Regions from separate parts of the Sulfurovum zhangzhouensis genome, predicted to be linked through region 1. Evidence: riboswitches for the same ligand, from Rfam matches in the RefSeq annotation. Region 1 holds a riboswitch; the other holds the start of a gene.

Evidence for each region. A riboswitch is a leader RNA that binds a small molecule or an ion and turns the genes downstream of it on or off. The one in region 1 is predicted to bind cyclic di-GMP.
Region 2: linked by a shared signal. The riboswitch ahead of PGH07_RS01400 (porin family protein) and the one ahead of PGH07_RS04155 (hypothetical protein) in region 1 are both predicted to bind cyclic di-GMP.

What each region holds. Positions count from the first base shown of each region.
Region 1 is NZ_JAQIBD010000001.1:795,879-803,801, forward strand. It holds gene PGH07_RS04140 (hypothetical protein) at 1-584, opposite strand, end outside; gene PGH07_RS04145 (lasso peptide biosynthesis B2 protein) at 581-1,036, opposite strand; gene PGH07_RS04150 (ABC transporter ATP-binding protein) at 1,029-2,795, opposite strand; gene PGH07_RS04155 (hypothetical protein) at 2,792-3,145, opposite strand; cyclic di-GMP riboswitch class I at 3,165-3,245, opposite strand; gene ribA (GTP cyclohydrolase II) at 3,433-4,002, opposite strand; gene hemB (porphobilinogen synthase) at 4,114-5,085, shown strand; gene argF (ornithine carbamoyltransferase) at 5,206-6,129, shown strand; gene PGH07_RS04175 ((Fe-S)-binding protein) at 6,314-7,615, shown strand; gene PGH07_RS04180 (ArsS family sensor histidine kinase) at 7,634-7,923, opposite strand, start outside.
Region 2 is NZ_JAQIBD010000001.1:266,883-274,805, forward strand. It holds gene PGH07_RS01385 (glycosyltransferase family protein) at 1-901, shown strand, start outside; gene PGH07_RS01390 (cytochrome c) at 1,028-1,474, shown strand; gene PGH07_RS01395 (Ig-like domain-containing protein) at 1,571-3,610, opposite strand; gene PGH07_RS01400 (porin family protein) at 3,623-4,231, opposite strand; cyclic di-GMP riboswitch class I at 4,265-4,363, opposite strand; gene rpoN (RNA polymerase factor sigma-54) at 4,478-5,752, opposite strand; gene PGH07_RS01410 (2Fe-2S iron-sulfur cluster-binding protein) at 5,926-6,216, opposite strand; gene PGH07_RS01415 (nitrogen fixation protein NifZ) at 6,290-6,724, opposite strand; gene PGH07_RS01420 (nitrogenase-stabilizing/protective protein NifW) at 6,678-7,055, opposite strand; gene PGH07_RS01425 (flavodoxin) at 7,146-7,664, opposite strand; gene PGH07_RS01430 (NifX-associated nitrogen fixation protein) at 7,665-7,923, opposite strand, start outside.

The DNA of each region.
Region 1 (7,923 bases):
TCTTCAAATTTTCGGTAAGGTCGATGATAGGGATGCGAGCCTACAGCCATAAACTTACCGTCATCGATAAAAGTCGGTACTTTATCATCTGAGATCAGTATATGTCCTTGTTTGATAAAGTAATCCGTCATGGTTGATTTTCCACCCATGGACGGTGCGATAAAAAAGATTGGTTTTCCCTCTACTTCTACAGCTCCTGCATGGAAAAAGTCATACATATCTTCCAATGTCATAAAAAGTGGTAAAAACAGATGAATAAACCAAAAGCTCAATAGCTTTGTATCACCTTTCTCATCCAGCTCATAATATATAGTTCTTTCCCCTCCGACCCAATAAAAACGTAGCACGTCTTTGACTTCATAACACCAGGGCTGACCTGCTTGATTTCCCTCAAACTCCCTATCACTATAAAGGAAAACATGACGCCCATGTACTGCATATAGAGGGAATCCGCAAGTAATGCTTTCTTGTAATTCAGCCGGAACTTTTGAAGAGAGTTCTACTTCATATCTGATCTCTGTTTCATGGGAAAGCTCTAAAGGTAAGTCGATATCACTCTTTATCTGCGTACCGTACACTATCATTCTTTTCCCCACCTAAAAACAGAAAGTACTGTAAAAGCTTCATGTCCTTTGCCACCTGTAATGATCATATCTCCACATTGTGACCATGCATGTGCATTTATCTTTTCTTCACTCCCATTGTCTTTGAGCACCCCAAGATAAAAGACACCTGGAATACCACGCTTTTGTAACATACGTTGTGCTGTCAATGACTGTACCAAACAGGCACTCTCCCAAGGGGTATAAGCAGCTGCTCTTATGATCGCTTTCCCTACAGCCATTGCACTTTGCCGGTTTTGATCACTCAGAGGTTTTATGTCAGATATATTTTTTTGATGTTCTAAAGAATGGGTCAAATGTTTAAAAGAAAACACTAAAAGGGCTGCACGCATCAGCCCCAATGTCACATAAGCTTCTACAAAAAGTTTTTTTTCTTCACCACTTAAAGCAAAGAATTTTTTGACCTTACCCAAGATCCATATCCTCTTTGATTACCCCTCTTGAAAAAAGTTCTTCATAACTTCCTTCTGCCTTAACACGCCCTTCTTCAATCAGATAAATATAGTCTGCTTGTTTGATCGTTGTTGTCCTGTGTGCAATGATAATCGTAGTACGTTCTTTTAAGAACTGTTCGAGTGTTTCATATAATTGATGTTCAGTCTCGTTATCCAATGCCGATGTAGCTTCATCAAAGATCACTACTTTTGGATTTGAAAGTATTAGACGTGCAATAGCTAGCCTCTGTTTCTGTCCTCCCGAAAGTCGGATACCGTTTTTCCCTATACGTGACTCCAAACCATTTTCCAGGCTAAGTACAAATGTTTCTAGTTTCGCTGCCCTTAAGGCTTCATGGATCTTCTCGTCACTGATCTCTTTGGAAAGTGTGAGGTTCATACGTATCGTCTCGTTAAAAAAGAGGGACTCTTGCAACATCAATGCAACATTCTCTCGTATGACAGGAAGTCCAATCTGCTCGATAGGTACACCGTTATAACATATTTCTCCGCCTTTATGCCGATAAAGTCCTACCAAAATCTGGGCAATCGTGCTTTTCCCACTGCCGCTTGGTCCGATCAAAGCAATCTTTTGTCCGCTTTTTGCTTCGATATTGATATGAGAGAGGACTTCGTTTGAATATTGATAAGCAAATGAAACATCTTTGAGTGTAACTGAAGTCGTTAATACATTCTCAAAAGGATTCTTCTCATGAGGGTAGTGTGGCTCCTGTTTCAATTTTAAAAGCGCATTAATGCGCTCTATCGCAGGTTTGGTATTTTGATAGCTGATCATTAGTCCCATTAACTGTTGTACAGGAGAATTCAAAGCAGAGAGATAAAACAAAAAGGCGATCATCATTCCTACACTTAAATCAGAATAAGCTACTACTACCACCCCCAAAGCACGGAATATATCAATGACCGTATTAGTCAAAAGTCCGGAAGACCGTTGTGCCACGGCAGCTTTATGGCCATAATCAATGGATGCATTTTCTATCTCTTTGGACTGGTCAAGAATAAGAGCAAAAAAGTTTTTCTCTTGGTTACTTGCCCGTACTTGAATAAAGAGTTCAAGTGTTTCATTCAGTAGTTCATTGTAAACCTCATAGGCTTTATATTGACGTCTTAACAACTCTCCTGTCTTTTTCCCTAGGACTTTTGAAAAGGCAAGAAAAAAAGGATTCAGGAATAAGATCAATAAAGCCAGAACCCAGTTCATCCATAACATGACTGCTGCAATACCAATAAGCATCAAGGTTGAACTGAAAAAACTACTGACAAATGCACTGGCAAAACTACTGACACCTGTTACATCCTGTATGGTCTTGGAAACAACTCCCCCCGATTTTAAAGTCTCATACTCGGACAAACACACACGCTCAAGATGATGCAAGATACGATGTCTTAGCAGATAACTGATCCTTTGCGTAATTTTAATAGCATAAAAACTTTGTTGATTGCTAAAAACAAATGCTCCCATTCGCAGTATAGCCACAAGAATTACCGTAACCAAGACTAAAAACCAAGTTTCACTATTACCAAATGTCGTAGACAAAAATGCTGTCAATTTTCCAGGGTGTCCAAGTAACACTTCATCAATCAATAGTGGAATAAGCATAGGGATAGGCAGAAGCAGTAATGTTGCAGCCATGCCATAAAATGTTGTCGCCCAAAACTCTTTTTTTTGCCCCAATATCTGCTGCCAGAAACGTTTCAATGAATAGAGCTTTGTCATTCTTGACCCACCCCATCAATATTCATCATATAAGCATAGGGCTTGATCGTTGACACTTGCAGTGATACTAAAGTGACCGAAGCATGATTCAGTATAAGAGAGGGAAACAGCATAGAAATGTTTTGAAAACGCAGATCCATTATCAGGTCTACATTTTTTTCAAAAGTATAAAGAGTCTTATCATCTAGTAATACCTCTTTAGTATACTTATTCTCTCGAATATCATCACTTCCCCTTTCAGTGAATATAGTAAAGGTAGTGACATAAACAAATAGAATTAACAGGAAAACAAAAAGTTGTAAATCAACTAAACGAAATTTTTTCAACGACATAAACTGCCATCTTTTCATTATAATACCCCAGACAATCTCTGGCAACCCGGCTATCTTTTCTCTTTTAAGACCCGCAGCTTTCCGTCTCTACCTCACGATAGGTTTGGCTTTTTCTCTAATAAAAGTAATTTATTCTACCTATTCATTAATTAAATAACAGTTAGCGAAGATATTATATAGTAGAAATAACAAATATGCGATACACGCGCAAATTTTTTTAACTGAGCAAACAAGCTGAGAATTATATGATAAGAGAAGAGTGCATAAATAATTTTAGTTTCTTATTTATTCTGATACAAAGTGGACTATAGTAAATGCCCCATCTGCTCTTTTTTAGTCTGCAGATACCCTTCATTGTGAGGATTTGAAGCGATCTGGAGAGGAATACGCTCTATGATCTCTATATTTTTGAGGCTTTCAATTTTCTTTGGATTGTTAGTAAGCAGCCTTAGCTTTTTGATCCCAAAATGTTCCAGGATAAACTCAACGATCTCATAGGTCCTTTCATCGGCTTGAAATCCCAGCTGATGGTTTGCAGCAACCGTATCAAATCCTTTATCTTGTAACGCATATGCATTCACTTTATTGAGTAGTCCGATGTTACGACCTTCTTGACGGTGATAAATGATCATTCCACCCTCTTTTGCGATCAGCTCCATAGCAGCATGAAGTTGTTCTCCGCAATCACATTTGAGCGAACCCAAAGCATCCCCGGTCAGACACTCAGAATGTACACGTACGATCGGAGCCTCTGGAAGATTATCGGTGAAAATTGCCAAATGCTCTTTTCCCAGATCATCTTTGAAGGCTTGAATGTTGAATGTACCGTATTTGGTTGGTAAAATGGCGGTTTGTGATTGTTCTACTGCTTTCATTGGGGAGATTATACAGGAATAATGGATAATTAATAATTAATAGCCGATAATTGTTGTAAAATAGCGGCTACTTATAGAGTATAAAAAGTTCACCCAAAAGGTAAAGTTATTATGTTTGCACGTTTTCGTAGAAAAAGACTCAACCCCGTCCTAAGAGACCTCCTTCAAGAGACACATCTGAGTGTCAATGATTTCATCTATCCGCTTTTTGCTAGAAGCGGTACAGGTATCAAAGATGAAGTAGCTTCTATGCCGGGTGTATACCAAATGAGTATTGATGAGATCGTTAAAGAGTGTGAAGATCTCAAAAAACTCGGTATCTACGCGATCATCCTCTTTGGGATACCGGATGTGAAAGACTCGGTTGGAAGCGATGCACTCTGTGAGCATGGTATCATCGCCCAAACAGTGAGAGCGGTGAAAGCTGCACACCCGGATATGTTTGTCGTCACGGACCTCTGTTTCTGTGAATACACTGACCATGGTCATTGTGGAGTACTGGACCCGGTACTTGAAACCGTAGACAATGATATTACTCTTGGAAATCTTGCAAAACAAGCAGTTGTTCATGCCAAAGCAGGTGCAGATATGATCGCTCCAAGCGGTATGATGGATGGGATGATCACAGCGATCCGCGAAGGACTGGATAGTGCAGGATTTGAAAACCTTCCGGTGATGAGCTATTCAACGAAATTTGCTTCAGCATACTATGGGCCATTTAGAGATGTGGCAGAAAGCAGTCCAAGTTTTGGTGATAGAAGAAGCTACCAGATGAACCCTGCAAACCGAAATGAAGCGATCCTGGAAAGTATAGAGGATGAAAAAGAAGGGGCAGATATACTGATGGTCAAACCGGCCCTTGCCTATCTTGATATTGTCAGAGATATCAAAAACAATACCTCACTTCCACTGGCAGTCTATAACGTCTCCGGTGAATACTCAATGCTAAAAATGGCTGCTAAAGCAGGTGTAATTGATTATGACAAAGTGATGATGGAAACGCTGCTTGGATTTAAACGTGCAGGTGCAGATATCATCATCACATACCATGCAAAAGAGGCAGCTCTGCTCCTTCAAAAATAGTAACTTTGGGGGAGCTTTACCCCAATGATTACGCACATCTTCAATTTTCAACCCATTTATGGTAGAATATTTCCTTTTAAAATTTTAGCTATATTTAATGTATCTAACAAGGATAGTCCGATGAGACACTTTTTGACACTGGCAGACTTTACTAAAGAGGAACTGCTGGAGATGATCGCACTGGCACAAAAGATCAAAGCCCAGACAAAGCAACGTAAGTTTGTACCCTACATGGAACACCAGACACTGGGAATGATCTTTGAGAAGAGCTCAACACGTACAAGAGTAAGCTTTGAGACGGGAATTTACCAGCTTGGCGGTATCGGGCTTTTCCTCTCGTCTAATGATATTCAGCTGGGCCGTGGAGAACCGATGAAAGATACGGCACGAGTTATCTCCCGTATGGTTGATATGGTGATGATACGTACGTTTGAGCATAGCAAGCTTGAAGAGTTTGCCAAGTACTCCAAAGTACCGGTGATCAACGGTCTCACAGATGACTACCACCCGGTACAACTCATGACAGACTTTCTTACGATGCTTGAATTTGGTAAAGAAAACCCGATCGTTGCCTATGTAGGAGATGGTAATAACATGACCCATTCGTGGCTGATGCTTGCAGCGATCATGGGCTTTGAACTGCGTGTAGCAACGCCAAAAGGGTATGAGTGTGATCCGGCTATCGTAGCACAGGCTGAGAAACTTGCTGCACAAAACGGTGGTAAACTGATCTTTGGTAACGATCCTAAAGAAGCGGTTAAAGGTGTTGATGTCGTCACGACGGATACATGGATTTCTATGGGGCAAGAAGACGAAAAAGAGACAAAACTAAAAGCCTTTGATGGCTATATCGTTGATGAAGCGATGATGAATCTAGCAAAAGAAGATGCGATCTTCCTACACTGTCTGCCTGCTTATAGAGGATATGAAGTAAGCGAAGAGGTCTTTGAAAAACATTCTGAAGTGATCTTTACAGAAGCCGAGAACAGACTTCATGCACAAAAAGGTATCATGGTATGGCTTGATAGCCATAGAAATGATTAGTCAAGTCATTGTACTATCAACATATTTGCATTTATGCAAAGATTAGAGTATATTAGAACATTAGAAAAGTAGCAGTGCTTGATGCTTATTTTTTGAGTTCGTTCTTTTTCTTGGTTACAAAAACAAAGGAAAAGAGAACAAATAATAGTAAAACCTTTGATTTAAAATAATTAAGGAAAAACCTTTGAGTAAACAACTAGATGAGATCTTTAACTTTACCGATACCAGTGAAGCCTGTATCAAATGCGGTAAATGTATCCCGGTATGTACTATCCACCAGGTAAATCCCGATGAGACCACTTCTCCTCGAGGGTTCATCGATCTTCTGGGTGCATATAAACGTGGAGATCTGGAACTGGATAAAAATACAAAAAATATTTTTGAGAGCTGTTTTTTATGTACCAACTGTGTAGATGTATGTCCTAACTCTCTACCTACAGATATGGTCATCGAAGAAGTTCGTGCTGATATAGCAGAGAAGTATGGTATTGCCTGGTTTAAAAAAGCCTTTTTCTTTTTGCTTCGCAATAGAAAGATTATGGACCTTGTCATGAAACTTGGATTTATGTTCAAGACATGTGCACTCAGCGTAGATGAAAAGGGCCGTGGTCTCAAGGCAAGATTTGCACTTCCGATGGTTAAAAAAGGAAGGCTTCTTCCATCTCTGGCGAAAACAAGCTTTCTCAATAGTCATCCTGAAGAGATACCTGCACCACTGCAAGAGAAGAAGAACCCTCGTGTAGCTATCTTCATCGGATGTCTTGCCAACTATAACTATACCGATATCGGGGATAGTCTGGTAGAGATACTGAAACAACTGAATATCGATGTCTTTATCCCTAAAAAACAGCTCTGTTGCGGTGCCCCTGCCTACTTTACAGGAGATGTAGACTCAGTAGAGTATATGACCAAAAAGAACATCAAATACTTTGAGAGCTTTATGGATGAATGTGATGCGATGTTGATCCCGGAAGCAACCTGTTCAGCAATGGTAAAACATGATTGGCAGGTCTTCTTTGCAAATCACGATATGCCCGAATGGGAAGAGCGTGCTAAAAAAGTGAGTGAAAAAATACACATGGCAACAGCATGGCTCTATAACAATACCGATCTGGTCAAACTACTGGCAGAAAAAGGTAAAAAGTTTGATGATGTCGTGACTTACCATGATCCTTGCCATGCAAGAAAAGTACAGGGTATTTGGCAAGAACCACGTAATCTGCTTGCTCAAAACTATCCAATGAAAGAGATGAGTGATCCGAACCGCTGTTGTGGATTTGGAGGAGTAACAATGCAGACTGAGAAGTTCCATCTTGCTGAAGCCGCAGGTAAACCAAAAGCTGCGATGATCAAAGATACAAAAGCCAAGTACGTAAGTGCAGAGTGTAGCGCTTGTCGTGTACAACTTAGTGAAGCAATGAACAATGCGGATGTGGAGACGATCTTCAAGAATCCTCTAGAACTTATCGCTGAAGCACTAAAGTAGTGCTTCACCTCTTACATTTTATTTGATAGGACAATGATTCTCTGTAAGAACAGAGAATATATTGTTCCCCTCCTCATAACGATAATCCAGCATATATCCCAATTTTTCCAAAATCGCGTTTACTATATATAATCCAAGCCCAAAACCTGAACTTCGTTTTTCCTCTTGAGAAAAAGGTTCAATATAATAAGAGAGTGGATGTTGCAAAGCTTTTCCTCTGGATGAAACTTCCAAACCACAATCAATTGACTTCAAATGTACGTGTTTATCTGTACTATACTTTATACCGTTATCCATAAGGTTTTTAA
Region 2 (7,923 bases), 530 kb from region 1:
ACAACTATTTAAATGGAAAAAAGTTAACAGGGATGATATTCTAAGATTAGAACAGCGGTTGAAGTATTGGAAAGATAACGGAAGCAGGTTGGTGATCACCCGGCATAATATATTGCCTCATAAATTAAATAGTTTGTATCAAGAAATATATAAATTAATTTACACCTATGTTGATGCTGTAATTCACTATAGTTATGCAAGTATTGACAATTTTAAATCTATGTATACGAATACCCTTGATAATCCGTCTTTAGTACATGAAGTTATTTATCATCCTATGTACAGTGACATCTTAAATGATTGTACACAACAAGAAGCACGAAAAACTTTGCAATTAGACGAGAATAAAAACATTATTTTAGTATTTGGACGTATTAGACATAAAAAAGAACGAAATCTAATCAAATCAGCTTTTAAGCGTCTGGATGTAGAAAATAAGTTTTTAATTGTGCCTAGATGGTATAGACATCCAAAGAAAAAACAATTTTTTGATTGGGTTTTATTTCAATTCAAACGCTTCATTTATAGCTTAAAAACAGATCGTATGTTAGGTTATAGGTTGGTACCTGAAGAGGATATTCAGTATTACATGAATGCAGCAGATGTGGTTTTTATACCGAGATCGGAAGTTTTAAACAGCGGCGTACAAATTTTAGCCTACACCTTTAATAAAGTAGTGGTAGGACCGGCAACCGGAAGTATTGGAGAGTTATTAGAATATTCCAATAACCCTGCTTTTAAAGTTGATGATTTTGAAGATGCTGCTTTAAAGCTCAAAAAAGGGATAGAACTATCCAAACAAAAAGTTGAAAATTATTCATTTGCTCAAAAAAATATGAATTGGGAACTAGTGATAGACAAACATTTGCAGTTGTATACTAAGTTGCAAAATGAGAAATAGATAGGCATATCAGGCTTGATATTGCGGTATCTCGCCCTTACTTCAAAGAACTTAACATAAATCAATTCTAAAAAAATATAAAAATGCTACGATCAACTTGAAAAAAATGAGTAAAAGGAAATAAGCATGATCAGGTTCTTAGGAATAATTATCGCTTTAACAACAGGGATATTAGCAACTGAAAATCAAAAAGGCGTAGAAGGATTATCAGGAGATACAAGATCACTTCTTGCTGAGGAGATGAGACATATCGAAAAAGGGATGCATAGTATCTTTTCTAATATAGTAAAAGGTGAGTATGAAGAGATCTCCAAAATGGCAACAGATATCCATGACAGTTTTATCTTCACTAAAAGTTTAACACAGGCACAAAGAGAAGAATTGAAAACAAATTTACCGCAGGGGTTTATTGAACTAGACCGTTCTTTCCATGCTACAGCCGGTAAATTATCTGAAGCAGCCGAATTTGAAGAGAAAAAAGCAGTAGAGGAAAATTTTTCCAAAATGATGGGACTTTGTGTGCAATGCCACTCAACCTATGCGACACAACGGTTTAAGACTTTTTCTGAGTGATTTTTTGCTTCATTCCCACTTTGAGAGTGGGAATGAAAAAGTACATACTTTATATTATCAAAGACAGGATCTTTAGATCCTGTCTTTAATTTAATATTACTCTATCGTAATACTCCACGAGTTTAAGGTATTAGTAATAATAGGAATGTTATCAACCACATTCAATGTCCATGTACCATTTGCATTTTCACCATTAACAGCTGATAGAGGTTCTTCTGGCACATACGTTCCATTGATCGTCGAACTAAAAGTTTGATCGCTCATCAAAATGGTTGCATTATCATCAAACGTAGCGATAAATGTCGGATCGGTTCCCCTGTTATCTGAAAGCAGGACTACCGTTCCAAAAGGACTTTCAAGACGATACTCATTATCATAAGGCGCTAGCCCACTACTATTGATATGTACAGTCACTTTATTGATAGAGGATATAGCATTTGTTACAATAATTTGTGAAGTAACCGTAGACATATCCATTAACGATAATGGAGTATTATTTACAAAAGTTTGTGCCTTAGGATCATCAAGTGCAGAACATGCAAAATTTTGTGAACTGTAACCGGATACAATATCATTGTAATTAGCAAGAGTAGTACCTGAGAATGCATAACCCATTGATTGATCAACATTATTATCTCCATTTGGTTCAGCGATATCTGTTCTATTGGAAACATACCATATCCCGCCATCTTTCGGAGCCCAAGTAGTACAGGAAGCTGAGTTAAATGGTGTATTTATACAAGTAGCTCCGTTTACATTAGGATATATTCCCATGATATAAAAATATTCTGCTCCGTGTGCAGTTACCGCAGCAGTAAAATGAGCCTCTGTTCTTGGTACAAAAAGATGCATACCGAAGTTATCAGAACAATATGCTTCTGCTGCTGGAGCCAAAAGTGCTGAAGAGGTAGTAACTGTTTTGATAGTATACCCGCCACCATCACTTGTCATATCACAATAAGCCTCAAATGGGTCTATTCCTCCAACACCGTCAGGATCAATCATATACATGCCATCACCTACTGAAAGACCATTTTCCAGATATGCCCTGCATGAAGCTAGTAGATTAGGATAATCAATTGTGATGTTCGCTTCATTTGACTCAAGCCCTGTTCTATCTGTTACAGTATAGAAAATCGGTGTTGGATCGCCGATAAAGCCTGCCTCCGGGGTAAATGTCACATTTCCATCAGCATCAACAGTCCAGTTACCTTCACCTGCTACAACCAAACTGTCAGCATAATCATCACCGTTCTCATCCGTTGCATTGCCATCTACGAAATTCACCGTACTTGCATTGATGTCATTTTCTGCATCCGTATCATTTGCCACGACATTTAGCGTAGTTGCTGCACCTAAAGTAGTATTAGTTTCATTATCATCCACTGCTACAGGAGCAGTTTGCGGATAATCTATGCTTACAGTAGCTGCGTTAGATGTAAGACCTGTATTGTCAGTGATAATATACGTGATTGACTCTGGATCTCCCGTAAAACCTGCTTCTGGTGTAAAGATCACTGTATGCACAGGAGAGACAGACCAGTTTCCTTCACCAGCTACTACCAAAGTATCACCTGGGTTGGTCGTACCTGTGATGTGAATTGAACTTGTATTAATATCATTTTCTGCATCTGTATCATTTGCCAAAACATCCACAGTGGTTGCAAAACCTGAAGTCCCATTAGCATCATCATCGTATGCTACAGGTGCTGTTTGGGGATAGTCTATCGTGACTGTAGCACTATTGGATACAAGTCCATTAGTATCAGATACGATATACTCGATCACAGATGGATCATTAGTAAATCCAATCTCAGGTGTAAAAGTCACATTTCCTGCAGCATCAACACTCCATGTTCCTTCGCCCGTTACCACCAAAGAATCACCGGCATTCGCTGTCCCGATGATCTGTACAGAACTGACATCAAGATTGTTTTCAACATCAGTATCGTTTGCTACTACTAAGATAGTTGCCGGTGCCCCTGAAACACCAACACCGCTATCGTTTACTGCTACAGGAGCTACACCGGCAAGCGCACTGTCTGAAGAGGTAGAAGACTTATCACAGCCATTCAATGCTAAAAGTGAAGAAACCATCAGTACAAAAGGTATGATTTTAAAGTTTGTTAATTTCATTCTTGATTCCTTTTAAAACTTATACGTAAGACCGACTGTCCAAGTATCGGCAACTATATCATCAAGTTCTGCTCTCTTGTCAAGTCCTTTATCATCATACAATGAGACATAATCGGCAAATACAGATATCTCTCCTGAAAGCGCATAACTTACTCCAAGTCCCCAATGGAATCCACCTTGAACTGCATCACCACCTGCAAGGTCTTCAAGCATAATTTGGCCATATCCTAGAAGTCCGTAAATATCAAAGTTTCCAATCGGATACATAGGTTTTACATAAACTCCCCAGCTATAATAATCACCATCATATCCATCAGTGACACCTAGTGTACCGCTATCATAGTCACAAGCACCCAGACCTAATGTATAACGTCCTTCAAGTGCCACATAACTGTTAAACTCGTATCCTGCTTGTAATACCACTGTAGTTGCACTAATCTTTTCATCAGTTGTCTCATCATCAACCGATACATCTCCCATTCCTACGCCAATATAGAAAGGATATACCTCAACTTCCGGCATTTCGACATAAGGCTCTACAGCCTTACCCATATCACCGCCCCCATAAGCTATTCCACTCAGTGCCATTATAGACACCAGAGATAACATTCCCTTTTTCATTATTTCCCTTTAATAAGTGTAGTATTTGATTGATTATGCAACCTGGCGATCTTTTCTTTTACTATAGAGCTATAGTATCCAAGACCCATGGCTTTCTGACCCTATCTCACGATAGGTGTAGCGTTTAACATTGTAATGCATTTTGATTATATTTAAAACATTATTAAAATACTAAGTATTAAGTCAAATTATCAAATATAATAACAATATATTTATCTTTTTAAGAAAGCTTCTCCTTGATTCATTTTAGAGCATCTCAAGCTGATAAAGGAACTTCCTCTCTTTAAATGAAGGGATATCCAGCTCCTGGCGGTACTTGGCAATAGACCTTCTCACCATCTGTATACCAAAACGTGCTTCAAGCATCTCATGGATCGCTTTGTCACTATAGGGTTTGTTTTTATCTTCACTCTGGATCAATCTTTGGATAAACTCTTTTAGCTCGGCTGTAGACACATTGCCTATAGCATTGGAAAAGAAGTCTTTAAAAGAGTAGATACCATGCTCTGTTTCCATATACTTTCCGCTTATCGCGCGGGAAATTGTAGACTCATTAAATCCAAGCTCTTCTGCAACATCCTGAAGTTTTAAAGGTTTTAGCGTCCCACCCATGAAAAACGAATACTGTTTTTCCAACAGTACCAGTGTAATGTTATAAAGCGTACTTTTTCTAAGGTCCAGGAGCTTGACCAGTTCTCGTGCTTCTTTAAATTTCTGTTTCGCAAAATTCTCATACTTATCGATCTGTGTCACCTTGAGATCCGGATAAAATGCATTGTTCATTTTTATGGTCAACTCATCTTCATCAAAATAGACAAAAAGGTCAGGCAAGATAGGCGGCTCACTCGGCATGTATTTGATAGCCGGCGGATTTTTGAGATGTTTCAGTATCTCTTTGGCCTCTGAAAACCTAGGATGGCTGATAAACTTTTCCAATGATTCAAACTGTATGATCATCGCACTGAGCAATAGGCTCATATCATCATCTAGATCAAACTCATTTAACTGAAACAAAAACGACTCTTTATAGTCTTTTGCCCCTACCCCGTAAGGCTGAAGATAAGCAAAACGCTGTCTGACCGATTCTACCTGTGCAGCAGGTACACCGCACTGTGTAGCGATCTCTTCAATATCTCCTTCAAAATACCCCTCATCACTGATATAAAATATGATCTGTTTAGCGATCTTCTGAGAGATCGGTGTAGGGAAAAGCGGTGCAGCGATCTGTTCATCCAGTTTTTCATAAAGTGACTGGGTTGATATACTCATCCATTCGATCTCATCACTCGATGCATTGGAGACATGATTTTGATAGGAAAGATATGCCTGATGTGTGCTGCTGGATGAACTTTCTGCTACTTCAAAGCCTGAACTTACTTCAAGACACGGATTTTCATTGGCGATATTCTGTATATGTTTTTCCAGGTCTGAAAGTGAACATTGCAGCAAAGGTAACCATGTCTGCATAGAAAGACGCGGTATTTGTTTTTGTTTGAGATTAAAGACTTGCTTTACTGCCATTTGTATCCTCTTGTATATAGTATATAAATTATTTTACATTCAATACTATGCATATTCTGTTCCAGACTGCACAAAAATGCATCTTTTGACAAAATAGAGGTAATCATCATTAAAAAGATTATGAAATCTCTTTAAAAATGACTACATCAAACTCCGGAAAATCCGGAGAAAGATTAGTACTTGATACGTACAAGCCCGTTTGGCTGTGTGATCTTCATCTGGCAAGCAAGACGTGCTTTAGGACTGCTCTCACCTATTGTTTTCATAACTGCTTTTTCTTTGTCAGTCATATCACTAAGATAGTCCATCCCCGATTCAATTAGTACTACACATGTTCCACATTCACCGTCACGGCACCCAAACGGTAGTGCAGAACCTGATGCTTCTACAATGTCTTGAATCGTTTTACCCGGTGTAACATTAATTGCCAAAAAATCATTAATGATCTCTACTCTAGTTGTCATTTGTTGTCTCCTTTTAAAATAGATAGATCTTTATATCTGCGGTGATATAAAAATCTTTGCTAATACACAAAACTTAGTCATCGCTTCCTTTGTTTTGAGATTGCTCTGCTGCTTTTTGAGCTGCTTTTTGAGCTGCTTTTTGAGCTGCTTTTTGAGCTGCTTTTTTGGCACGGTGTTCTCTCAACCATCTTAGTTCTTCTTCAACTTCATCATATCCGTCTACATCATCTATGGCCAATAGCTCTGCTTCACGGCATCCGTAAGTAGATCCTTCTTCTATAAAATGGACTTCATAGATACGTATCACCTGCAGCCAGTCTCCTATATGCGTAACATATCCTTCCGCACCGGGCTGGACCAAAATTGCATCAGGAGCATGAAAAGGGTTAGACCCGTCATTCCTGATAGGCTTTGTGATACGTACCCTTTGACCTAGATGAAATACCGGCAGTATCTCGTCTTTAGTTGAAGCTGATATTTGTTTGGCTTGTGCATGCGTGAACTCCATTGCTTACCTCCTCTATATCATTACATGTTGTTGAAGTAGAACAGGTACTACATGCACTAGGCTTGCCGAATGTATCCCAAACTTCGGCAGCTGATGGAGCATATCCGTTCTCAAAGTTCTTATAAACAGTGATCAAGGCAAATTTATAATAATCCAACAACTTCTCTTCACTACCGAGATCATGACCCTTTGCTTTCTCTATCATTTCACCGTATTTTTTCATGATATGAAAACGTTTTACATACACCAATCTCTCATCATAATCAAGATCAAAAAAGTCAAAATAATCTTCAGCATCCGTTAATGTCTGAAACTCTTGTAATACACCCATTGTAAATCCTTTTAACACACTATGCAATTTTTACTCTATAACAACTAGATAAAACCTATAATATTTTTATAAACTCCGACAATTTTGTCGCTAAATACCCATTTCACTTTTCAGCTGTTCAGCCCAAGTACTGATTCTCTCTTCAGTAAGATCTGCCTGGTTCACGTTATCGATTGCCAATCCACAGAACTTACCGTCTTTTTCAGCCCTTGAAAATTTATAGGTATACCCCTCAGTAGGCCAATATCCATATTCAGTGTCTGCACCGAGCTTACTGAAAACATCTTTCATTTTTCCCAAAGCACTGATAAACTCTTCGCCATGCGTATCCTGATCACCTGCTCCAAAGAAAGCTACTTTTTTGCCACTGAAATCAGGTTCTTCATTTTCCATTTCATACAAAGGATCGACCCAGTCGCGCTGAGGATCACCCTGCCCCCAGGTTGAAGAACCGATCAGTAATACATCAAACTCTTCAAATTGGCCAAGGTCATCGTAATCCTCTTCCATATTGATCAGTTCAGCTCCATCAAAAAGCTCTTCAAGCTGCTCAGCTGCTTCCTGTGTCACACCGCTGCTGCTACCTACGAAAATCCCAACATTTGCCATTTATGCCTCCTTACATGGTTTGTATTGTTGATAGATACTAAATGCTTTATCTAGAAGTTTTTGTCCATCTTCATAAAGCTTGTCAATTGTTCTGTATCCAAATCTATGTGCATCTTTGAAGTATTTGTCTACCAACACGATCTTGTCTGCAATGACGATACATCTTCCAAAGCCTTCATGGCTCATCTCCATGACAACATTACACATCACACCGGTTTTTCTTTCAAACTGAAGTGCAATAGCCTTATAGATCATCTTG